DNA from 2 places in the Pseudomonas tructae genome. Region 2 is predicted to be linked to the other one. Evidence: riboswitches for the same ligand, from Rfam matches in the RefSeq annotation. Region 2 holds a riboswitch; the other holds the start of a gene.
The links. A riboswitch is a leader RNA that binds a small molecule or an ion and turns the genes downstream of it on or off. The one in region 2 is predicted to bind FMN.
Positions count from the first base shown of each region.

Region 1: it holds a riboswitch for FMN, as region 2 does, so the genes downstream of both, EXN22_RS08920 (6,7-dimethyl-8-ribityllumazine synthase) here and ribB (3,4-dihydroxy-2-butanone-4-phosphate synthase) in region 2, are expected to answer to the same signal.

Region 1 is NZ_CP035952.1:1,927,580-1,939,217, reverse strand. Features, by position in the region: gene mgtE (magnesium transporter) at 44-1,486, opposite strand; tRNA gene EXN22_RS08955 (tRNA-Arg) at 1,875-1,951, opposite strand; tRNA gene EXN22_RS08950 (tRNA-Arg) at 2,028-2,104, opposite strand; tRNA gene EXN22_RS08945 (tRNA-Arg) at 2,182-2,258, opposite strand; tRNA gene EXN22_RS08940 (tRNA-Ser) at 2,367-2,457, opposite strand; gene csrA (carbon storage regulator CsrA) at 2,530-2,718, opposite strand; gene EXN22_RS08930 (aspartate kinase) at 2,904-4,139, opposite strand; gene alaS (alanine--tRNA ligase) at 4,228-6,846, opposite strand; FMN riboswitch at 7,199-7,350, shown strand; gene EXN22_RS08920 (6,7-dimethyl-8-ribityllumazine synthase) at 7,436-7,942, shown strand; gene astE (succinylglutamate desuccinylase) at 7,967-8,974, opposite strand; gene EXN22_RS08910 (topoisomerase II) at 8,985-9,275, opposite strand; gene astB (N-succinylarginine dihydrolase) at 9,290-10,639, opposite strand; gene astD (succinylglutamate-semialdehyde dehydrogenase) at 10,664-11,638, opposite strand, start outside.
Region 2 is NZ_CP035952.1:5,331,486-5,343,123, reverse strand. Features, by position in the region: gene EXN22_RS24480 (MBOAT family O-acyltransferase) at 1-909, shown strand, start outside; gene EXN22_RS24475 (SGNH/GDSL hydrolase family protein) at 923-2,020, shown strand; gene EXN22_RS24470 (SGNH/GDSL hydrolase family protein) at 2,020-3,225, shown strand; gene ribB (3,4-dihydroxy-2-butanone-4-phosphate synthase) at 3,438-4,091, opposite strand; FMN riboswitch at 4,171-4,314, opposite strand; gene EXN22_RS24460 (alpha/beta hydrolase) at 4,380-5,468, opposite strand; gene rtcR (RNA repair transcriptional activator RtcR) at 5,539-7,131, opposite strand; gene EXN22_RS24445 (slipin family protein) at 7,729-8,874, shown strand; gene EXN22_RS24440 (RtcB family protein) at 8,928-10,133, shown strand; gene EXN22_RS24435 (nucleotidyltransferase domain-containing protein) at 10,147-10,977, shown strand; gene EXN22_RS24430 (DMT family transporter) at 11,034-11,638, opposite strand, start outside.

The DNA of each region.
Region 1 (11,638 bases), 2.3 Mb from region 2:
CTGCACTGGCCCCATCGCGGGGCAAGCCCGCTCCTACAAGGGGTCAAAGCAGGAAGATGGTGGCAAGGCCAAGGAAGATAAAGAAGCCGCCGCTGTCGGTCACTGCCGTGATCATCACGCTGGAGCCCATTGCCGGATCGCGCCCCATGCGTACCAGGGTCATCGGGATCAGCACCCCCATCAATGCCGCCAGCAGCAGGTTGAGGGTCATGGCGCCGGTCATTACCACGCCCAGCGACCAGCTGTCGTACAGCAGGTAGGCGACCACACCAATCACCCCGCCCCAGATCAGGCCGTTGATCAACGACACTGCCAGCTCCTTGCGCATCAACCGCGAGGTGTTGCCGGGGCTGACCTGGTCAAGGGCCATGGCGCGCACGATCATGGTGATGGTCTGGTTACCGGAGTTGCCGCCGATTCCGGCAACGATCGGCATCAGCGCCGCCAGGGCCACCAGCTTTTCAATCGAGCCTTCGAACAGGCCGATCACCCGCGAGGCGACGAAGGCGGTGATCAGGTTGATCGCCAGCCACGCCCAGCGGTTGCGCAGCGAGCGCCAGACCGAGGCGAAGATGTCTTCTTCTTCGCGCAGACCGGCCATGCTCAGCACTTCGCTTTCGCTCTCTTCACGGATCAGGTCGACCATTTCGTCGATGGTCAGACGGCCGATCAGGCGATCACTCTTGTCTACCACCGGAGCGGAAATCAGGTCATACCGCTCGAACGCCTGAGCGGCATCATAGGCGTCTTCGTCCGGATGGAAGCTCACCGGATCGCTGGCCATGACCTCGGCGACTTTCTTCTCCGGGTCGTTGACCAGCAAGCGCTTGATCGGCAGCACGCCCTTGAGGATGCCGTCGTAGTCGACCACGAAGAGTTTGTCGGTGTGGCCTGGCAGCTCCTTGAGCCGGCGCAGGTAGCGCAGGACCACTTCCAGGCTGACGTCCTCGCGGATGGTGACCATCTCGAAGTCCATCAGCGCACCGACCTGGTCCTCGTCGTAGCTCAGGGCCGAACGCACGCGCTCGCGCTGCTGGGCATCGAGGCTTTCCATCAACTCGTGGACGACGTCACGGGGCAGCTCAGGCGCCAGGTCAGCCAGTTCGTCGGCGTCCATTTCCTTGGCGGCGGCGAGCAGCTCGTGATCGTCCATGTCAGCGATCAGGGTCTCACGGACCGAGTCTGACACTTCCAGGAGGATGTCACCGTCGCGCTCGGCCTTGACCAGTTGCCATACGGTCAGACGATCGTCCAGGGGCAAGGCTTCGAGGATATAGGCGACGTCGGCGGAGTGCAGATCGTCGAGCTTGCGCTGCAGCTCGACGAGGTTTTGGCGGTGAACGAGGTTTTCTACCAGGTCATGGTGATGACCTTCCTGACGGTGGGTCAGGTCTTCGACCACGCGTTGACGCTGCAGCAGTTCGACCACTTGGGCCAGGCGATCCTGCAGGCTATCTTGAGTCTTTTTTACTTCGATTTCAGTCATAGGCGAACTCCACTCCCAGCAGCGGAGCACGCCGGGAGGATCAATCAGTCAATTCTTGATTGGCAAAACTTGCTATTGAGTAACTACTGGGTAAGTCCATGGTGGTATTCCACAAGCCCCGGCGGGGCTGACGGGCGCAATCATACACCGCTTGTACTGTCTGGGTGCTGAAAAAATCGCGGCTAGAACAATCGTTTGCGCGACATACTTGTGACAACGTATGCAGGCAACAGTGCGACGGCGGCGGCGCGAAAAAAAACACATCAGGATCGGCAGAAAATAAGGCGAGGCCAGCACGGCAGTGATGACAGCTTATTCATCACGCCTTACCGGAAGATGAAAGCCGGAAAGCAAAAAGCCCGCCTTGATAGGCGGGCTTTCTGTTGTATGGTGCACTCAGGAGGATTCGAACCTCCGACCGCTCGGTTCGTAGCCGAGTACTCTATCCAGCTGAGCTATGAGTGCAGGTTGGCGCTTGATCGACCAGATCACCTCTGGTTACAGCAGAAGCAACTTTCAAAATGAAAACTGCTTCGATGTATGGTGCACTCAGGAGGATTCGAACCTCCGACCGCTCGGTTCGTAGCCGAGTACTCTATCCAGCTGAGCTATGAGTGCAGGGTTGGCGCTTGATGGACCAGATCACCTCTGGTTACAGCAGAAGCAACTTTCAAAATGAAAACCGCTTCGATGTATGGTGCACTCAGGAGGATTCGAACCTCCGACCGCTCGGTTCGTAGCCGAGTACTCTATCCAGCTGAGCTATGAGTGCATTTGTTACCGCGCATTATAGGCCGCTAAATCATTTTGACAACCACTTTTTCGTTTAATTTCAACGACTTAGGTGATTCAGGCAGATTACAGCGTCCTACATGAATAATGGCGGAGAAGGGGGGATTCGAACCCCCGATACCCTTGTGAGGTATACTCCCTTAGCAGGGGAGCGCCTTCGGCCACTCGGCCACCTCTCCGCAACACGGGGCGTATAATAACCAGACCCTTCCCCGTTTGCAAACTCTTTTTTGAAAAAAACTCGATAAAAATTAATGGGTTGGTTCTTCGTCCTTCTCTTTCTTGATCCGCAGGTAGATTTCCTCGCGGTGGACGGCCACTTCTTTAGGGGCGTTTACCCCTATCCGCACTTGGTTTCCTTTGACGCCGAGCACGGTCACGGTGATTTCGCCGTCGCCAATGATCAGGCTCTCGGCGCACCGACGAGTCAGAATCAACATAGCTTTCTCCTCACGCAAATTCAGTTCAGGGATAACAGTCTGCAAAAAAAAGGGCTTCAGCCTACAACCCGCGACGGCTGCCGACCTACGCCTAAGTATTGACTAGCGTGAGCAAAAACACAGTTTTCTCACGCCAACCAGAAAAGCGAAGGGCGCGGCCAAGCCGCGCCCCTGAGGCAGCCGCCTTACTCACCCTGTCGGGCAGGGGCGTCCAGCTCGAACGCGGTGTGCAGGGCACGCACCGCCAGTTCCAGGTACTTCTCTTCGATAACCACCGAGACCTTGATCTCGGAGGTGGAGATCATCTGGATATTGATGTTCTCCTTGGCCAGCGCTTCGAACATGCGGCTGGCAACGCCAGCGTGGGAGCGCATGCCGACGCCGACGATCGAGACCTTGGCGATATTGGTATCACCCACCACTTCGCGAGCGGTGAGCTCCTTGGCGGTCGTCTCCAGGACCTTGTGGGCCTTGTCGTAGTCGTTGCGGTGCACGGTGAAGGTGAAGTCGGTGGTGTTATCGTGCGAAACGTTCTGCACGATCATGTCGACTTCGATGTTCGCGGCACTGATAGGGCCGAGGATCTTGAATGCAACGCCCGGAGTATCCGGTACGCCACGGATGGTCAGCTTGGCTTCATCGCGATTGAAGGCGATGCCGGAAATGATCGGCTGTTCCATGGATTCCTCTTCATCAATGGTAATGAGGGTACCCGGACCCTCCTGGAAGCTGTGCAGCACGCGCAGCGGGACGTTGTACTTGCCGGCGAACTCGACGGCGCGGATCTGCAACACCTTGGAACCGAGGCTGGCCATTTCCAGCATCTCTTCAAAGGTGATCTTGTCCAGGCGCTGAGCCTGGGCCACCACGCGCGGGTCAGTGGTGTAGACACCATCGACATCGGTGTAGATCTGGCATTCGTCGGCCTTGAGCGCCGCCGCCAGGGCCACGCCGGTGGTGTCGGAACCGCCACGACCGAGGGTAGTGATGTTGCCGTGCTCGTCCACACCCTGGAAACCTGCGACCACAACCACGCGACCGGCCTTGAGGTCGCCGCGAATCTTCTGGTCATCGATTTGCAGGATGCGCGCCTTGTTATGCGCGCTGTCGGTGAGAATACGCACCTGGTTACCGGTGTAGGACACCGCCGGAATTCCGCGCTTGATCAAGGCCATGGCCAACAAGGCAATAGTCACCTGCTCGCCGGTGGAAACGATCACATCCAGTTCACGCGGAACCGGCTGATCGGTGATCTTCTTGGCCAGCTCGATCAGGCGATTGGTTTCACCGCTCATTGCCGACAACACAACCACCAGGTCATCGCCGGCTTCGCGGAACTTCTTGACCTTGTCGGCAACCTGCTCGATTCGCTCGACTGTGCCGACCGAGGTACCGCCAAATTTCTGTACGATCAACGCCATTTCAAAGCCGCCTCAGCCCATGAAGGGCACCCAATAAACATTCAAACGGCGCCATGGCCCGCCACTAGACGACGGGCCGATGCCCGCCTTAAACGCCCTGCTCCACGAATGGCACGGCCAGGGCCAGCGCGCTGTCCAGCGCGGCGGCGTCAACACCACCACCTTGCGCCATGTCCGGACGACCACCACCCTTGCCACCCACTGCAGCAGCGGCTTGCTTCATCAAATCACCGGCTTTGAGTTGGCCAGTCAGGTCCTTGGTCACACCGGCAACCAGTACGACCTTTTCCTCATGGACACTGCCGAGCAGGATCACTGCGCGGCCGAGTTTGTTTTTCAGTTGATCGACCAGCGCCAGCAGCGCCTTGCCATCCTGGCCATCGAGTCGTGCGGCCAGGACCTTGACGTCCTTGACCTCGACCGCCGCACTGGACAGATCATCGCCTGCAGCGCTAGCAGCCTTGGCCTGCAGCTGTTCCAGCTGTTTTTCCAGCTGACGGTTGCGCTCGAGCACCGCCGAAAGCTTGTCGATCAGGTTGTCGCGACTGCCCTTGACCAGTTGCGCGGCTTCCTTGAGCTGCTCTTCGGCGGCGTTCAGGTAAGCCAGCGCGGCAGCGCCGGTGACCGCTTCGATCCGGCGCACACCGGAGGCCACGCCACTTTCGCTGATGATCTTGAGCAGGCCGATATCACCAGTGCGCTTGGCATGGATACCGCCGCACAGTTCGACGGAGAAATCGCCGCCCATGCTCAGCACGCGCACGCTGTCGCCATACTTCTCGCCGAACAGCGCCATGGCGCCCTTCTGCTTGGCGGTTTCGATATCGGTCTCTTCGGTTTGCACCTCGGAGTTCTTGCGCACTTCGCGGTTGACGATGTCTTCCAGGGCCTTGAGCTGCTCTGGCTTGACCGCCTCGAAGTGACTGAAGTCGAAGCGCAGCCGCTGGCTATCGACCAGCGAGCCCTTCTGTTGTACGTGTTCGCCCAGCACCTGACGCAGCGCCGCGTGCAGCAGGTGAGTGGCAGAGTGGTTCAGCGAGGTGGCGTGCTGGACGTCGGCGTCGACCTGGGTCTGCACCTGGGCGCCGACGGTCAGTGTGCCGCTGGCCACCACCCCGTGGTGCAGGAAGGCGCCGCCGGTCTTGGTGGTGTCACGCACGTCAAAGCGCACGCTGTCAGCCTGCAGGTAGCCGGTGTCACCCACCTGGCCGCCGGACTCGGCGTAGAACGGCGTGCGATCGAGGATGACCACACCCTCCTCGCCTTCACCCAACTGCTCGACGACCTTGCCATCCTTATAAAGAGCAACGATGTTGGCGCTGCCTGCGGTGGCGCTATAGCCGGTGAACTCGGTGGCCACGTCAACCTTGACCAGGGTGTTGTAGTCCAGGCCGAAAGCGCTGGCGGAGCGGGCACGCTCACGCTGGGCTTCCATCTCGCGCTCGAAGCCTGCCTCATCGATGGTCAGCTCGCGTTCGCGGGCGATGTCGGCGGTCAGGTCCATCGGGAAGCCGTAGGTATCGTACAGCTTGAACACCACATCACCTGGCACCACGCTGCCCTTGAGCTCGGCCAGGTCCTGCTCGAGGATCTTCAGGCCCTGCTCCAGGGTCTTGGCGAATTGCTCTTCCTCAGCCTTGAGCACGCGCTCGATGTTGGCCTGCTGCTGCTTGAGCTCAGGAAAGGCTTCGCCCATCTCGGCAACCAGGGCGGCGACGATCTTGTAGAAGAAGCTGCCGGTGGCACCGAGCTTGTTGCCATGCCGGCAGGCGCGGCGAATGATGCGACGCAGCACATAACCACGGCCTTCGTTGGACGGCAGCACGCCGTCGGCAATCAGGAAGCCGCAGGAACGGATATGGTCCGATACCACCTTGAGCGACGACTGCTCTTGGTTCTTGCAACCGATGGCGGCAGCAGAGGCTTCGAGCAGGCTACGGAACAGGTCGATCTCATAGTTCGAATGCACGTGCTGCATGACCGCACTGATGCGCTCAAGGCCCATGCCGGTATCTACCGATGGCGCTGGCAGAGGATGCAGCACGCCGTCGGCAGTGCGGTTGAACTGCATGAAGACGTTGTTCCAGATCTCGATGTAACGGTCACCGTCTTCTTCCGGCGAGCCGGGTGGGCCGCCCCAGATGTCGGCGCCATGATCGTAGAAGATCTCGGTGCACGGGCCGCACGGGCCGGTGTCGCCCATGGTCCAGAAATTGTCGGAAGCGTACGGCGCACCCTTGTTGTCGCCGATACGCACCATACGCTCGGGCGGAACGCCGATCTGCTGGGTCCAGATGTCATAAGCCTCGTCGTCGGTGGCATAGACAGTGACCCACAGCTTTTCTTTCGGCAACTGCAGTACGCCGGTCAGAAAGGTCCAGGCGTAGGTGATGGCGTCCTTCTTGAAATAGTCGCCGAAGCTGAAGTTGCCCAGCATCTCGAAGAAGGTGTGGTGACGGGCGGTATAGCCGACGTTTTCCAGGTCGCTGTTCTTGCCACCGGCGCGCACGCACTTCTGGCTGCTGGTCGCGCGGGTGTAGGCGCGTTTTTCCTGGCCAAGGAAGCAGTCCTTGAACTGGTTCATCCCCGCGTTGGTGAACAACAGGGTCGGGTCGTTGCCCGGGATCAAGGAGCTGGAGGCAACTCGGGTGTGTCCCTGCTCTTCGAAGAAGCGAAGGAAGGCTTCACGGATTTCTGCGCTTTTCATAGGTTCTTCCACGGAAACGGCGGCCTTAAGGCAAATGCTTGCGGCAAATTGACGAAACGACGGCAAAGGGCCGCATTATATCGGGCCTTAGGCTTGGGTGCAGTGTGTTTATGCTATAGAGGCTGTCAATTGGACGGCCTGCAACGACAACGACAGCGCAAAACCGCCCACAGCCAGCCTGCACGGCCTCTCTGGGCCTGTTTTTATCTAGTGACACGGTATTACTGGGGCCACACAAAGCAATTGGCAAGGTTTCCCGGATGAAACGTCGTTCATCCTAAAAAATCGTTAGCAGCCTATACGTTTACCCGGCATCTGTGCTAATAATTCCTCGCCATCGGCCAAACGATGGCAACGTTCTCAGGGCGGGGTGCAATTCCCCACCGGCGGTAATTGCGCGCACTGCGCATAGCCCGCGAGCGCTTGCAGGCCTGCCTGCAAGGTCAGCAGACCCGGTGTGATTCCGGGGCCGACGGTCATAGTCCGGATAAAGAGAGAACGGGATAGGCAGCGTTGTGCCTACGTCTTTCGTGGCGAAATCCCTTTCGATCCAGCGCCCTGTTTCTTATCCAAACAGGAGTCCGTTTCAATGCAACCTACCGCAATCGATAGCAAGCACCCTACCCACGAGCGCATCGCATTCATCCAGGCCTGCTGGCACAAGGATATTGTCGATCAGGCGCGCAAAGCCTTTGTCGAGGAAATGGGTAAACAAGGCTATCAGGCCGGTGATATCGACTTCTTCGAAGTCGGCGGCGCCTTCGAAATCCCCCTGCATGCCAAGCTGCTGGCCCGAGGCGGCCGTTATGCCGGTATCGTTGCCGCCGGCCTGGTGGTCGATGGCGGCCTGTATCGCCATGAGTTCGTCGCCCAGTCGGTGATCAGCGGCCTGATGCAAGTGCAACTGGAAACCGAGGTACCGGTGTTCTCGGTAGTTCTGACCCCGCACCACTTCCATGCTGGCGACGAGCATCAGAACTTCTACTTCGAGCACTTCCTGGTCAAGGGCGCTGAAGCGGCGAAGACCTGCGCCGACACCCTGCAGAAGCTGCGCGCCCTGCGCCGCAATGAAGTGTCGCAAAAACGCGTCGGCTGAGACCCGCTCCCACCACAGTCCGGTTCAGGCCAACTGATCGGGCTTGGCAGGGACGATCAGAATCCCCGCGCGCAAACCGTTCTTGACCTTGGGGTTGGGGAAGATGATGCGGGCGCCCTCTTCCTCGACGATCCAGCGGGTATCGGCGATGTCCTCGGCCAGCAAGTAGCCTGGCTCAAGCTCCGAGAAGTTCTCGATATCGGCAGCCAGGTGCAGCTGAAAGCTGTCGCTGTGCTTGATAATTTCGCGCGCCACACTGAACAACTGCAAACCGTCCAGCGCCTCTGGCTGCTCAGGCTCAGTACCTTCAATGATCTGCTTGAGGCGGGTTTCCAGGCGCCCGACATTGACACCGTCGTTCTGCCCGAACGGCCGCGCCTTGCCCAGTTCCAGGGTAAAGGCTTCGGCCCCAAGTTGCTCATAGGTATAGGCGGTAAAGGTGATCGATATCTTGCTCTGCAGCAGCACCGCCTCCATGCCGGCTGCCCGCAGGCGTGCCAGCTCACGACGTGAGTGCTGACGGCCTTCCTTGTAGGGATAGAGGGCGAACTGTTCGATCTTCGAACCGCGAATGGCGGTGTGCAGGTCGTAATGCAGGCGGGTGCGCTCAGGGACGCTGAAGAAGGTCGCCGCCAGGCGCTCCAGCTCACAGGCGCGCAGGGCCTCGGCACCGCTGACCTGATCGTGACGGCCATTGAACAGGCGGTTCACGTCCAGCTCGAGGTAACGCTCACCGCGGCGGATCGCCTCGGGGTTACCGAACAGGAAAAGAATACGTGCCTGCGGCTTGAGATCGCCGCGGGCAATGTCGTGCAGCAACCGGTCGAGCAGCTCGATCGGTGCGGTTTCGTTGCCATGGATGCCCGCTGACAACAGCAGGTCCAGGCCATTATCACAGGCCTCGGGCGGACGCACTTCGAGGGCGCCCTCGCCAAGCCAGCGCATGCGCACGCCGTCGGCAGTCACCTGGGTCTTCTCTGCCGGTTCGCGACCGGCCAGGGTCAGTTCAAGCAGTTTGCCGAGGGCGAGCATGGGCTATTCCTTAGTGATGGTGGCCGCAATCGGGACCATGAACGTGATCATCATCGTCGCCGGCATCGGCCGGTTCCATTTCCAGCTGCAGGCTCACAAGGTTAGTGGCCAGCGGGCGCAGCAGCAGGTTGGCGTACTCGGCGTCGCCTTCTTCGACATCGACGCCGATCAGCAGCTGACCACGGCCATCCTGCTGAATCCATACCTCCTTGCCTTGCCAGACCACCGCAAAGCGGGTGCAGGAAGTTTCCAGCTGGGTACCATCGTCATCTTCAAGGATCAGCTGCAGGGCGTCGGACATAATCGAATTCTCTCTCAAGGTTGGCGTTGGAATGGATAGACCGAACCCAGTTTGAGGATCTGGGTCAGTTCATCCAGTGCCGTACGACACTCCAGCAACAGCTGCGGATCGGCCAGGTCGGTTTCGCTCAGGCGATCGCGGTAGTGCTTTTCAACCCATTGGGTCAGGGTGTCGTACAGCGGTGCAGTCATGATAACGCCTGGATTGACCGCCGCCAGTTCCGTTTCATTAAGTGCCACGCGCAAGCGCAGGCACGCCGGCCCACCGCCGTTCTGCATGCTCTGCTTGAGATCGAAGACCTTGACCTCGCTGACCGGGCCACCGGAACTGGTCAGCGACGACAGATAGGCCCAGACCCGCTCGTTGTTGCGGCACTCTTCAGGCACGATCAGCAGCATCGAACCATCGGCGCGAGACAACAACTGGCTGTTGAACAGGTACGAACGCACTGCGTCCTCTACCGTAACAGCCGAGCGCGGCACGCAGATCGCTTTGAAGTTGCCGCCCCGCTTAGCCAGTTTAGCCTGCAGTTGGCCAAGCATCGCCTCGGTCTCGAGGAAGGCGTCTTCGTGGTAGAACAGCACTTCGCCGTTACCCACCGCGATCACATCGTTGTGGAACACGCCCTGGTCGATCACTGCCGGGTTCTGCTGGGCGTAGACCACACCCTCGTCGCTCAAGCCGTGCAGGCGCGCGACAGCCTGTGATGCTTCCAGGGTCTGGCGCGCCGGGTACTTCTGCGGCGCCGGGTAGCGAGCGTCGAACGCGCTGCGGCCATAGACGAAAAACTCGACGCCAGCCTCACCGTAGCTGCGGCAGAAGCGCGTATGGTTGGCCGCCCCTTCATCACCGAACTGCGCCACGGCCGGCAGGGCCGCATGGTGGGCGAAATGCTTGCTATCGGCGAACATGGCACCCAGCACGCGACTGGTGGTCGGGTGCTCGATGCTGCGGTGATATTTACAGTTGAGGTTGGCAGCCGTGAAGTGCACGCGGCCGTCTGCGGTGTCGGCACTCGGGCTGACGGTGGCAGCGTTGGCCACCCACATGCTCGAAGCCGAGCAACTGGCAACCAGCAGTGGCATGGCCTCCTTGGCAGCCCGCTCGATCACTTGCGCGTCAGTGCCGGCAAAGCCCAGGCGGCGCAGCGCGGCCACGTCCGGACGCTCCTGCGGGGCCAGCACGCCCTGCGCAAAGCCCATCTCCATCAGCGCCTTCATTTTCGCCAGGCCCTGAAGCGCGGCTTCGCGTGGGTTGGACGCCTGCTGGCTGTTGCTTTGCGAAGCAACGTTGCCGTACGACAGCCCGCCGTAATTGTGCGTCGGTCCGACCAGACCATCAAAATTCACTTCAAACGATTTCATCGGCAAGGCTCCGTGGACCTTTTGTTATAGGGAGACGCCTGGCGTCAGTGTCGCAGGCAGGGTCAGGCTGGCGGTCTCCAGCGAGGCTACCGGGTAAGCGCAATAATCCGCCGCGTAGTAAGCACTGGCGCGGTGGTTGCCGCTGGCACCCACCCCCCCGAATGGCGCACTGCTGGCAGCGCCGGTCAGTTGCTTGTTCCAGTTGACGATACCGGCACGGCTTTGTAGCCAGAAATACTGGTAACGCGCATGGGAGTCCGACAGCAAGCCCGCCGCCAGGCCGTACTGGGTGTTGTTGGCCTCGGCAATGGCCGCATCGAAATCGCTGTAGCGGATCACCTGCAGCAGCGGGCCGAAGAACTCTTCGTCCGGACGCTCGGCAACTGCGCTGACATCGATGATGCCAGGGGTCAGCAACGCGGCAGTGGCCTGTGGCTGGGTCATCTCCAGCAACGAGAGGCCACCGTTGGCCAGCAACTGGACCTGGGCATCGAGCAATGCCTTGGCCGCATCCAGGGAGATCACCGAGCCCATGAACGGCGCTGGCTGCTGATCGAAGGCACCGACCGAGATGGTTCGGCACACCTCAACCAGGCGCTTGAGCAGCGCATCGCCCCAGGTGCCTTGCGGCACCAGCAGGCGGCGCGCGCAAGTGCAGCGTTGGCCGGCGGAGATGAATGCCGACTGGACAATGGTGTAGACCGCAGCGTCCAGGTCCTTGACCTCATCCACCACCAGCGGGTTGTTGCCGCCCATCTCCAAGGCCAGGATCTTGTCCGGACGCCCGGCGAACTGCTGGTGCAGCAGGTTGCCGGTGCGACTGGAGCCGGTGAAGAACAAACCATCGATGCCCGGATTGGCCGCCAGGGCTACGCCGGTTTCACGGGCGCCCTGGACCAGGTTGAGCACGCCGGCCGGCAAACCGGCCTCGATCCAGCACTTGACCGTCAGTTCGGCGACTTTCGGGGTCAGCTCGCTGGGCTTGAACACCACAGTGTT
Region 2 (11,638 bases):
GTCAACCGCGCCAAGCACATGCTGCCGCAGATTCGCTCAAGCGGTATTCGTCAAGTACTGGAGCCGCAACGTGCGCTGGGCTTGATCGCCCTGGCGGTGGTCAAACTGTTCTTCTGCAGCGCCTGGCTGGCCAGCGAATGGGTCGACCCGGTGTTCGAGACGCCGGGCAGCTATTCGCCCGAGCAGATCCTGCTCAGCGTGTATGGCTACAGCTTCCTGATCTATTTCAACTTCAGCGGCTACACCAACCTGGTCACCGGTATTGCCTTGCTGCTGGGCTTTCGCCTGCCTGACAACTTCAATGCGCCCTATGCTGCGCACAACCTCAAGGAATTCTGGGGCCGCTGGCATATCAGCCTGTCGCTGTTCATTCGCGACTATGTCTACATTCCCCTGGGCGGCAACCGCCAGGGCGTATGGCGCGGCAACCTGAACATGCTGCTGGCGATGCTGGTTTCCGGCCTGTGGCATGGGGCGAGCATCAACTTCATCATCTGGGGCGCGCTGCACGGTATTGGCCTGGCGCTGTACAAGGCCTCGACCTACATCCTGCCGCAGCCCATGCGCTGGCCGGGTGCCGGTTTGGCAGCGCGCTTGCTGACTTTCCACTACGTGGCCTTTGCCTGGATCTTCTTCCGTAGCGCCAGCCTCGATGAGGCCATGGACATGCTCGCCGGTATCAAAGGTTTGAGCCTCGATGGATTGCTCTCCAGCACCGGTCTGCTGTTGCTGGTTAGCGTGCTGTATGTCGCGGTCTATCCGCAGTTGCTGGTGATGTTGCGCACGTTCTTTGCCGCCACCACGCGCTTGCCCTGGCAGTTGTATCCGATACCGTTGGGATTGTTCATTTCCTTGGTCATTTTTGCTTCGCAATCGGGCGTGCCGGGGTTCATCTATGCAAGCTTCTAATGCCGGTCGGCTGATGTCCTCGCAGAGGGGCGCGCTCAAGGCCCTGTACGCCATTGTCGTGACCACGCTGCTGTTGTTCTGGCTGAACCAGGATTCGATCAGCCTCTATTGCCAGCAGAAGTACCACCAGAGCTGCGAGCTGCCTGTGCTTGGGCAGAGCCCGGCCTGGCGCCTGGGGGGCAATCTCACCCAGAACCTGGGCGATACCCGTGACCGTTTTATCGACAGCCTGGAGCAACGCGAAGAGCCGGTGCTGCTGGCCAAGGTTGAGGCCAGCAACACGATCGAGTTGCCGGCGCCGATACCGGTGGTACCGGTCCACCTGGACAAGCCGCCGGTTGCCGCGCAAGTCCCGGTGAGCACACCGGTAGTTGCCAAGGTTGCGAGCGCACCGCTTGCCGTGCCCGCGCCTGCTCCGCAGGTTGTCCAGGTGCCCGGGGCAGTGGACACGGTGGTGTCTCTGGCAGAGGGTGACGAAGTGTTCCTGGTCGGCGATTCGTTGATGCAGGGCGTGGCCCCGCATCTGGCCAACAGCCTGCGCAAGCGTTACCAGATCAAGAGCGTCAACCTCAGCAAGCAAAGTACCGGTCTTGCATATCCTGGGTTCTTCAACTGGCCGCAAACCGTGGCCAAGACCCTGGAAAGCGAGCCGAACATCCGCCTGATGGTGATCTTCCTCGGCCCCAACGATCCCTGGGACATGCCCCAGGGCAAGGGCAAGCCGTTCCTGCGCTTCAAGTCGCCGGAGTGGGAAGTGACCTATCGCCAGCGTATCGATTCGATTCTCGACCAGGCCCGTGCGCACAATGTGCAGGTGATCTGGGTCGGGCCGCCGAACATGCAAAAGCCCAAGTTGTCGACGGCCATGGCGTACCTGAGCGGGCTGTACGAGCAGCAGGCCGGCCTGTATCAGCAGCATTATGTCTCGGCCAACCCGGTGCTCGGTTACAACGACGACAGCTTCTCCTATACCTTGCAGAACAGCCAGGGCAAACGGATCAAGACCCGGGTCGATGACGGCATCCATTTCACCCCCACCGGACAGAAGCTGATCTCGGAACGGATTCTCTCGATGATCGCCTTTCCCGGCCTCACTGTAACGGGACACTGATGCGTCGACTGCACAACATTCTTGGGTTGGCCCTGCTGATCTGCGCGCTGCCGGGCTGTAGCCCGGTGGCGGCGGTCAATACCACGGCCAAGCCCGTCAATTCGGCGGCCAAGGCCCCGGCCAAGCGTGTCGATGGCAACCTGGCGGTGCTGGCGGGCAAGTTTCGCAACGCCAACCGCGCGCCGGTCAACATCATCCAGTTCGGCGATTCGCACACCGCCGCCGACCTGTTCAGTGGCGAGATGCGTCGCCTGCTGCAAGCGCGTTACGGCGACGGCGGTATCGGCCTGATTGCCGCCTCGCCGGTGCCGGGCACGCGCTATGAGCAGGTCATCCTGAAAACCGCCAAGCGTCAGTGGGAGCTGGTGTCGGCGCGCAATCAGCAGAGCACCCAGTTCCCCCTCGGCGGTTATCTGTCAGTGCCGAAGGCGGCCAACCCCAGCGTGCGCATCGAAGCCCGCGAGCCCACGGCGCAGCGCTATCGGGTCCAGGCCCTGTACCAGGCGCGAGAAAACAGCACCCTGGTGCTGCGCGACGGGCGCGGGCGCAACCAGCGCATGCTGGCGGCAACCGCGGGGCAATGGCGCCTCGGGCCGCAGGTCGGCAACCTTGGTCTGCCGCTGGACCTGACCCTCAACAGTCGGCCCGGGACGCTGCTGGGTGGCTGGTATATCCAGAGCCAGAAAAATGCCGGGGTGATCTATTCGGCGCTGGGCATCAACGGTGCGCGCCTGGAGGTGCAGGACAAATGGCAGGCCGGCTGGCAGGACAATCTCAAGACCCTGCGTCCGGACCTGGTGATTCTTGCCTACGGCACCAACGAAGCCTTTGATGACACCCTTGATCTCAGCCTGTACCAGACGCAACTGCGCACTACCCTCAAGCGCCTGCGCAAGGACCTGCCGCAGGCGGTGATACTGCTGGTCGGTCCGCCGGATTCGATCAAGCAGCGCAAGGCTCGCAGTTGTGCCGCGCGTCAGCCGCAGCAACTGGCTCAGGTGATCCGCATCCAGCGTCAGGCGGCCAAGCAGGCCAACGCGCTGTTCTGGGACTGGCAGGCGTACATGGGCGGGCCGTGTTCGATTGACGGCTGGCAAGCGGCGGGCCTGGCCCGAGGGGATCTGGTGCACCTGAGCGCCGACGGCTACAAAAAAAGCGCAGTCGGCCTGCATGATTTTTTGCGCAGCCAGCTGGGTTTTCAGTAAGGCAGAAAAAATCAGGGGCGGGGACGACTCCGGGTTGGCTTGCGGCGCCCCATGAAGTCGTCCTCCCACCCCCTAACAGAGGCAAATCCGGGTGCATGTGACTGCACCCGCTCAGCACGATGCGACTGCCTTGAATCAGCCGCGATTCAGTCCTCTGCATTGACCTTAGTAGCTGTCTGCAAGGCTGTAAATTTTCTCGAACAGAAAATTACTCAGGCGCTTTCCAGTGCCGGGCTCATGGCGGCTGCCTGGCGGTAGCGGGCCAGTTCGTCGATGGTCAGCACCGGCAGCGAGTATTGCTTGGCGTAGACCGCCACCTGCTCGCCACGGGCCATGCTGCCGTCGGGGTTCATCAGCTCGCAGAGTACCGCTGCCGGGCGCAGGCCGGCCAGGCGGGCAAGGTCCACCGAGCCTTCGGTGTGGCCGCGGCGGGTCAGTACACCACCGTCGCGCGAGCGCAACGGGAAGACGTGGCCAGGGCTGACAATGCGCATGTCATCGCCGGTCGAGTCGAGGGCAGCAAGAATGGTGGTGATGCGGTCCTGGGCCGAAACGCCGGTGGACACGCCTTCAGCCGCTTCGATGGTGACGGTGAAGCCGGTGCCATGGCGGGCGCGGTTGTTCGGCACCATCGGTGCCAGCGACAACTCGTCGACCGTGGCTTCATCCAGGCACAGGCAGACGATGCCGCTGCAATCGCGGATCATCATGGCCATGGTCTGCAGGCTGATGTTTTCGGCAGCGGCGATGATATCCGCCTCGTCCTCGCGATCATCGTCATCGAGCAACAGCACGGGTTTACCGGCCTTGTAGGCTTCGACGGCGGCGGCGACGTTAGGGAATTGCTTGCGGTGCAAAGGGGACATGAAACGCTCCTCGTAAGAGATCGATGAACGTTTCAGGGCGAACAAAATGCGTGCGCCAGGGCGCCTGATGGCCCTGACTTGACGCCTTCTTTCATCCGGACTATGACCGTCGGCTCTGGAGTCGCACCAGATCTGCTGACCCCCGGCCAAAAGCCGAGGCGCTCGCGGGCTCATCTTTCGATTTACCGCCGGTGGGGACTTTCACCCCGCCCTGAAGACCCTGCAAGCATACAGCAGAGTGCCAGTATGTTTGCAAGCCCCAGGGCTACGACCAAAGTCTGAGGTGGCTCAGAGGCCCAGGGCATAGTCCAGGTAGCCTGGGTAGACCTTGCGCCAGTCGTCCTGGAAGGTATGGCCTTCGGGGTGTTCGTGGCTCTGCACCTGGTTGTTGCTGGCAAAGGCTTGTTCGGTGGTGGCCGTCAGTTGCAGGTTGCTTTCATGCTCCTGTGCGCCGTGGACCACGACCAGGCGCTTGTCCTTGGCCTTCTGCACGGTGAACGGGATTTTGAAACCGCCTGGCGACAGCAGCACGGCACCGCTGTAGTTTTGCGGGTACTGGGCGATCAGGTGGGCGGCGTGTTCGGCGCCTTGCGAGAAGCCGATCAGGGCGACTTTCGAGCGGTCGATGGGGGTGTCTTTTTCCAGTTTTTTCAGAGCTGCCGCCACCGCTTGCTCGGTCGGCTCGACCGATTGCCGTTGCCACATGAACTGATGGTTGTCGCGCTTGAGGGTGCCGTTCAGGGCCACCAATACAGCCTTTTCGCCGACCAGGTCAGCGCGCATGTTGGTGCCGTTGACGCCTTCGGTGCCGAAGCCGGCCAGCCACACCACTACCGGCCAACCGCCTGCAGGGGCCTTGCCTTTAGGAATGCTGAAGGCAGCAAGGCCGGCATCCTTGGCTTGGCTTGGGTAGTTCTTTTCTGCGGCCTGCAGCAGCTTCTGGTAGGCCGGGTCTTTTTGCATCGGCTCCAGTTCGTCGTCTTCCTTGAGGATCACGGTTTGCCAGAAACCGCGCTCACGCGCCTCGTCGAGGTATTGCGCGGCCAGTTCCGGGCTGTCCATGGCCGACAGCGCGGCAGCGGCCTGGTAGGCGGCGAAGGCGTTCTTCGGGTCCAGGCGTGCGGCGGTCAGGTAAAAGGCCAGGGCGCCGGCATAGTTGTCGTGCTCGCTTTTTTCCTTGTCGCCGGCATCCATGAACTCGGCCGGGGTGGCGTCGTTGAGGTACAGGTTGGCCATGGCGGCCATGCCTTGCCAGCGGCCCTTGTGCAGGGCCTGGTCACTGGCTTCGTCGGCGTAGGCAGTGGTGGCAGCGAGGCTGAGGCCGGCCAGCAGGCCGAAGGAGCAGAGGTGCAGGCGGGTAGCTGTCAGCAATGACATGGCCGAGAGTCCTTTTTCGGTAGGGCTCGGCCAGGTGCGGCCGAAGAGGGCGCGGATTTTAGCACCCTGTTCAGTCCTTGAGTTGATTCCATTCCAGGCCAAAACGCGCCAGGTATTTGCGCAGGCGATCAGCGTCGTTGGGCTTTTCCTTTTCCAGGCGCGACACGTTGAACAACTGGCGCCCGGCCTCGGACAGCGTACGGGCGTTGCGGCAGGCAGTGAGCACGGCGTGCAGTTGCAGGCGGTCGAACTGGTCCAGCGGCTTGTCGCCCAGCAGTGCGTCGAGCGGATCCGCGGATTGTGCCACGCCCCAGGCGCGCTGCAGGCGGTCGATTTCTTCGAGCACCAGGGCTTCGTCGATGCGCCCGCTGTCGGCCAGGGTGGCCATGCGTGTGATTGACGCTGACAGCTCGCGGAAGTTGCCGGCCCAGCGTGCTTGCGGTGAATTGGCGAAGGCCAGGTAGCAGCGCTTGGCTTCGAGGTTGAAGCGCACCTGGCGGTTCTGTTCGCGGGCGTGGCGCTGCAGTTCGAAATCGATGTTCGGTTCGATGTCTTCGCGGCGTCCGGCCAGCCCCGGCAGTTCGAAGGTCCAGAGGTTGATGCGCGCATACAGGTCTTCACGAAACAGGCCTTCGGCAACCCGGCTGCGCAGGTCGCGGTGGGTGCCGGCGATCAGTTGGAAGTCGCTCGCCACCTCCTGGTCCGAACCCAGCGGGAAGAAGCGTTTCTCTTCGATGGCCTTGAGCAGCATGGCCTGCTCATCGCTACCCAGCTCGCCAATTTCATCGAGGAACAGCATGCCGCCATCGGCTGCGCGCAGCAGGCCTTCACGGGCGTTCTGGGCGCCGGTGAAGGCGCCCTTGCTATGGCCGAATAAGGCTGACATGGCGCCGTCACCGCGCAGGGTGGCGCAGTTCACCTCGACAAAGCGCCCCTCCAGTTGATGGCGGCCGCGCTTGAGTTCGTAGATGCGCCGGGCCAGGAAGGACTTGCCCGCACCGGTGGGGCCGACCAGCAGCATCGGCGCCCGCGAGCGCAGGGCCACGCGCTCGATCTGCTCGATGGAGCGGTTGAAGGCGGCGTTGCGGGTGGCGATACCGGCCTTGAGGAAGTTCAGGCTGTCGGCCTGCTCGCGTTGAAAGCGCGAGGCAATGTGGTCGTAGCGCGACAGGTCCAGGTCGATCAGCGTGCTGCTGCCGGCTGGGTCGGCGGTGTCTTGCTTGCCGCGGGCTGGCGAGGTCTGGATCAGTCGCGCCGGCAGGTAGCGCGCTTCAGTGAGCAGGAACCAGCAGATCTGCGCGACGTGGGTGCCGGTGGTGATGTGCACCAGGTAGTCCTCGTGCTCGGTATCGAAGGGGTAGCTGCTGGCGAAGTCATGGAGTGCGCCGTAGACCTCTTCGAAGTCCCAGGGGTTGCGCAGGGTCATGGGCTGCAGGCGCACCTCGGTGTGCGGCGAGATGCTCCGGATGTCCTCGCGGATACGCTCGGCCAGGCCCAGGTCGCGGGCGCTGCTGCCGTGAATCAGTTCCAGGCGGTCGATTGGCGTGTGCGCCTGCTGGCACAGGCTGATGGTCGGCCGCCAGCGCTGCCAGCGCGCCGCGCCTTTGCCGTTGCGATCAAGGGTGGTGCCGAGAAAGCCGATGGCGACGCTGCGCTTGTTCATGTCTGTTTAGCTCAAAAGATAAGTACGTATCCCATGGTATATAAAAATGTTGTTGGTTGTGAGGTGGTGAAAAATTGAAATTCACAATATGAAAAATAAAATTCTTATAAATCAATAAGATAAAAATTAATTCAGTGCTGTTCGAAAAAACTGGCACGGCCCTCGCAATATCTTCTTCGACCGCATCGCCAAGCTGGCCAACGGGACGGGGTTTATGTCTCCGCCGGTGCACGAGCCCACCCCTGGTGTAGGTGTCGTGCATGCCGCCGCCGCAACGAGCAGTCGATAGCGTGGCTCCTCACGGAGACGCTGGTCTCGAGGCCTGACTCGAACCTTACATACCCTCCAAGGTATCTCGAATGTTGTACCCGCCGGTGGGGCGTAGCCAGGAAGGTGCGCAAGGTGCGCAAGGCGCGCGAACGCTCATCGCTGATTTACCCGGCTTGTCGGCCGGGCCCGGAGCAAGGCAGTTGCCGGACCGCAGGACGCGGTCAATGGACAGGACGTCCCGGCAACCGACTCCTCCGGGTCACGCCCGCAGTGCTCGGCATTTTGGCAACACCGGCACCAAGGACTTAATTGCACAGGATGATCAAGATGAAACTGTTGAAACGCTTTATCGTGAAAAAGAACGAACGCGGCCTGCTGTTCTGTGAAGGCGACTTTGTGTCGATCCTCGAACCTGGCGTGCACAAGCGTTTCGACCTGCACAACCGGCTGACGGTAGAAACCTTCAGCCTCAATACTTCGCTGTTCGAACATCGCCTGGCAGGCTATTTGCGCCAGAGCGAGCCGGCCCTGGTCGAGCAGTATTTCGAGCGCATGGACCTGGCAGAAAACGAAGCCGGCCTGCGTTGTGAAGATGGCGCCCTGGTCGAGTTGCTGGCCCCGGGTAGCCGTCAGTTGTTCTGGAAAGGCCAGAGCGCGCAGACCCTGCAGCGCATCGACCTGAGCCAGACCTATCGCCTGGACGGCGCCTTGGTGGCCAAGCTCAACCAGCCGAAACTGCGCGGCCGTAACCTGGCCGGGCTGGACGCGGTGTTGCTGGCGGCGGTGCCAGCCTTCCATGTCGGTGTGCTCAAGGTTGATGGCGTGGTGGAGGAGTTGCTTGGCGCCGGGCAGTACGGCTTCTGGCGCTTCAACCGCCAGGTCAGCGTCGAGATGGTCGATATGCGTATCCAGGCCATGGAAATCAGCGGGCAGGAAATCCTCACCCGCGACAAGGTCAGCCTGCGCCTGAACCTTGCGGCCAACTGGCGCTACAGCGATGTGCTCGGTGCGTTCGCGCAGTTGAGCAAGCCGCTGGAGCATTTGTACCGCGAGGTGCAGTTCGGCCTGCGGGCGGCGGTGGGCACCCGCACCCTCGATGAGTTGCTGGAGAACAAGCAGTTGATCGATGACTCGGTGAGCCAGTATCTGCAGGAGAAACTCGCCGGCAGCGGCATCGAAGTCAGCGGTCTGGGGGTACGCGACATCATCCTTCCAGGCGAGATGAAAGCCTTGCTGGCACAAGTGGTGGAGGCGGAGAAAGCGGCGCAAGCCAACGTCATCCGCCGCCGTGAAGAGACCTCGGCGACCCGCTCGCTGCTCAACACAGCGAAGGTCATGGAAGACAACCCGACGGCCTTGCGCCTGAAGGAGTTGGAAACCCTGGAGCGGGTGGCCGAGCGCATCGACCGGATATCGGTGTTCGGCGGCTTGGATCAGGTGTTGAATGGACTGGTCAGCATCAAGGCCGGATGAGGTTTGCCGGGCTCAAGCAGCCCGGCAGCAACAGATAAAATGGAAGTACCAACATGAACATACTCGAAGTGGCCGGCGGCAAGCCGATCAAGCTCTGGACCGACGGCGTCCCGGTGGATGACGGCGCCCGCGAACAACTGCTGAACACGGCGAAGATGCCGTTCATCTTCAAGCACCTGGCGGTGATGCCCGATGTGCACCTGGGCAAGGGCTCGACCATCGGCAGCGTGATCCCGACCCTGGGTGCGATCATCCCGGCGGCAGTGGGTGTCGATATCGGCTGCGGCATGATTGCCGCGCGTACCTCGCTGAGCGCCAGCGACCTGCCGGATAATCTGCACGGTCTGCGTTTGGCGATCGAAAAGGCCGTGCCCCACGGCAAGACCTTCGGCCGCCGCGACCAGGGCGCCTGGGACAGCGTGCCGACCCTGGCCGACCATGCCTGGAGCGATCTGGCAGTGCGCTTCAAGGCAATCACCGACAAATACCCCAAGCTTGAGAAAACCAATAACCGCCAGCACCTGGGCACCCTTGGCGGCGGCAACCATTTCATCGAGGTCTGCCTGGATGAAGCCAACCGTGTCTGGTTCATGTTGCACAGTGGCTCGCGCGGGGTTGGCAACGCCATCGGCAATCTGTTCATTGAACTGGCCCAGGCCGACATGCGTCAGCACATCGCCAACCTGCCGGACCGCAATCTGGCGTATTTCGAAGAAGGCAGCCGGCACTTTGCCGACTACGTCGAAGCGGTGGAGTGGGCCCAGGACTTCGCCCGACAGAACCGTGCGTTGATGATGCACGCGGTGATTGCCGCAACGCGCAAGGTGCTCGGCAAACCTTTCGAGGCCAACCTCGAAGCGGTCAACTGCCATCACAACTATGTGCAGCGCGAGCATCACTTTGGCCACGACGTGCTGGTCACCCGCAAGGGCGCGGTGTCGGCGCAAAAGGGCGAATTGGGGATCATTCCCGGCTCCATGGGGGCGAAGAGTTTTATCGTTCGCGGCCTGGGCAACGAAGAGGCGTTCTGCTCCTGCAGCCATGGCGCCGGACGGGTGATGAGCCGCACCCGGGCCAAGCAGGCGTTCACCATCGAGGATCAGCAGCGCGCCACCGCCCATGTCGAATGCCGCAAGGACAAGGACGTGATCGACGAGATCCCCATGGCCTACAAGGACATCGACGCGGTGATGCAAGCCCAGCGCGAGCTGGTGGAAGTGGTGCACACCCTGCGTCAGGTGGTGTGCGTAAAGGGATAGGAAGGGGTACACCATGAACACGGAAGACCGTCACCCATTGCCCGGCGCCATGCGCGAGTGGGTGCTTGAAGAGTTGCGCCGGGTTGAGCGCGAGCACGACGTCAAGGTGCTTTACGCTTGTGAATCCGGCAGTCGCGCCTGGGGCTTCGCCTCCACCGACAGTGACTACGATGTGCGCTTCATCTACGTCCCGCGCCAGGACTGGTACCTGCGCGTTGATGAGCCGCGCGACGTGATCGAACGGCCGCTGACCGACGAGCTGGACATCAGCGGCTGGGAGTTGCGCAAGACCCTGAAGCTGCTGCGCAACGCCAACCCGACCCTGCTCGAATGGCTCGGCTCGCCGCTGGTGTACCGCGCCGAGCCGGGTGCGGTGGAGTCGCTGCGGGCGCTGGCGCAGAGTTTCTACAGCGCTCAAGCGGCACGGCATCATTACCTGTCGATGGCGAAGAAGAACTTTCGTGGTTACCTGCAAGGTGAGCAGGTGCGTTTCAAGAAGTACCTCTACGTACTACGGCCGTTGCTGGCGGTGCGTTGGATCGACCAGGGTCTTGGCATGCCGCCGACCGCCTTTGCCGATCTGCTGGAGGGCACCTTGAGCGAACCGCAGATGCTTGCCGAAATCGATGAACTGTTGCGCATCAAGCGCCAGGCTGTCGAGGCCGATTATGGGCCGCGGCGGGTGGTGCTGCAGCAGTTCATCGACAGCGAATTGCTGCGCGCCGAAACTGCGCCGAGCTTGCCGAGGCTCAGAGGTGATACGCAACTGTTGGATGACTATCTGCGCGCTACCGTGCTGCGCTATTCACAGGAACTGAGCGCGAACAATGCCGCTCCCAAATAAGCATCGATGTTCGGTGGGAGCGGCCTTGCGCCGCGATGGAGTGCAAAGCGCTCCCACTAAACTTTCAAGTGAACAGCGCTACGCCTTGATGGGGCGTTCAATGCCAGCACACTGATCAACACAACCACCGCCCCGGCTATCACCGGTAGCGCAGGCTGCTCACCCAGCAGAAAAGCTGCGATCAGCATGGCGCAGGGTGGGATCAGGTACAGCGCCATGGTTGCCCGGCTGACTTCAGTGTGGCTGAGCACATAAGCCCATCCCAGGTAGGCGAGGGCGCTGGGGAAGATACCCAGCATCAGCACGGCCAGGTTTGCTTGCAGCGACGCGGCGCTCACGGCGCCGGCCAGGCCCGGCAGATACACCAGGAGCAGTGCCGTGCCGGCCCAGAGGGTGTAGCAGACCATGGTCAGGCCGTCGTAACGATGGCCGTGAAGCTTCTGCAGGGTGAAATAGATACTCCACGACAGCGCGGCCAGCAGCACCAGCAGGCCATGGGCGTTCAAGCCGGCTATCGCGTTATCGGCGGCAACGACCATGGCCGCGCCAAGCATGCCCAGCACCAGGCAGCCCCAGTGCCGGGCGCTGACCTTCTGCCGCAAGATAAAACAGGCAATCAATACACTGAACAAGGGCGTGGACTGCGCCAGCACACTGGACG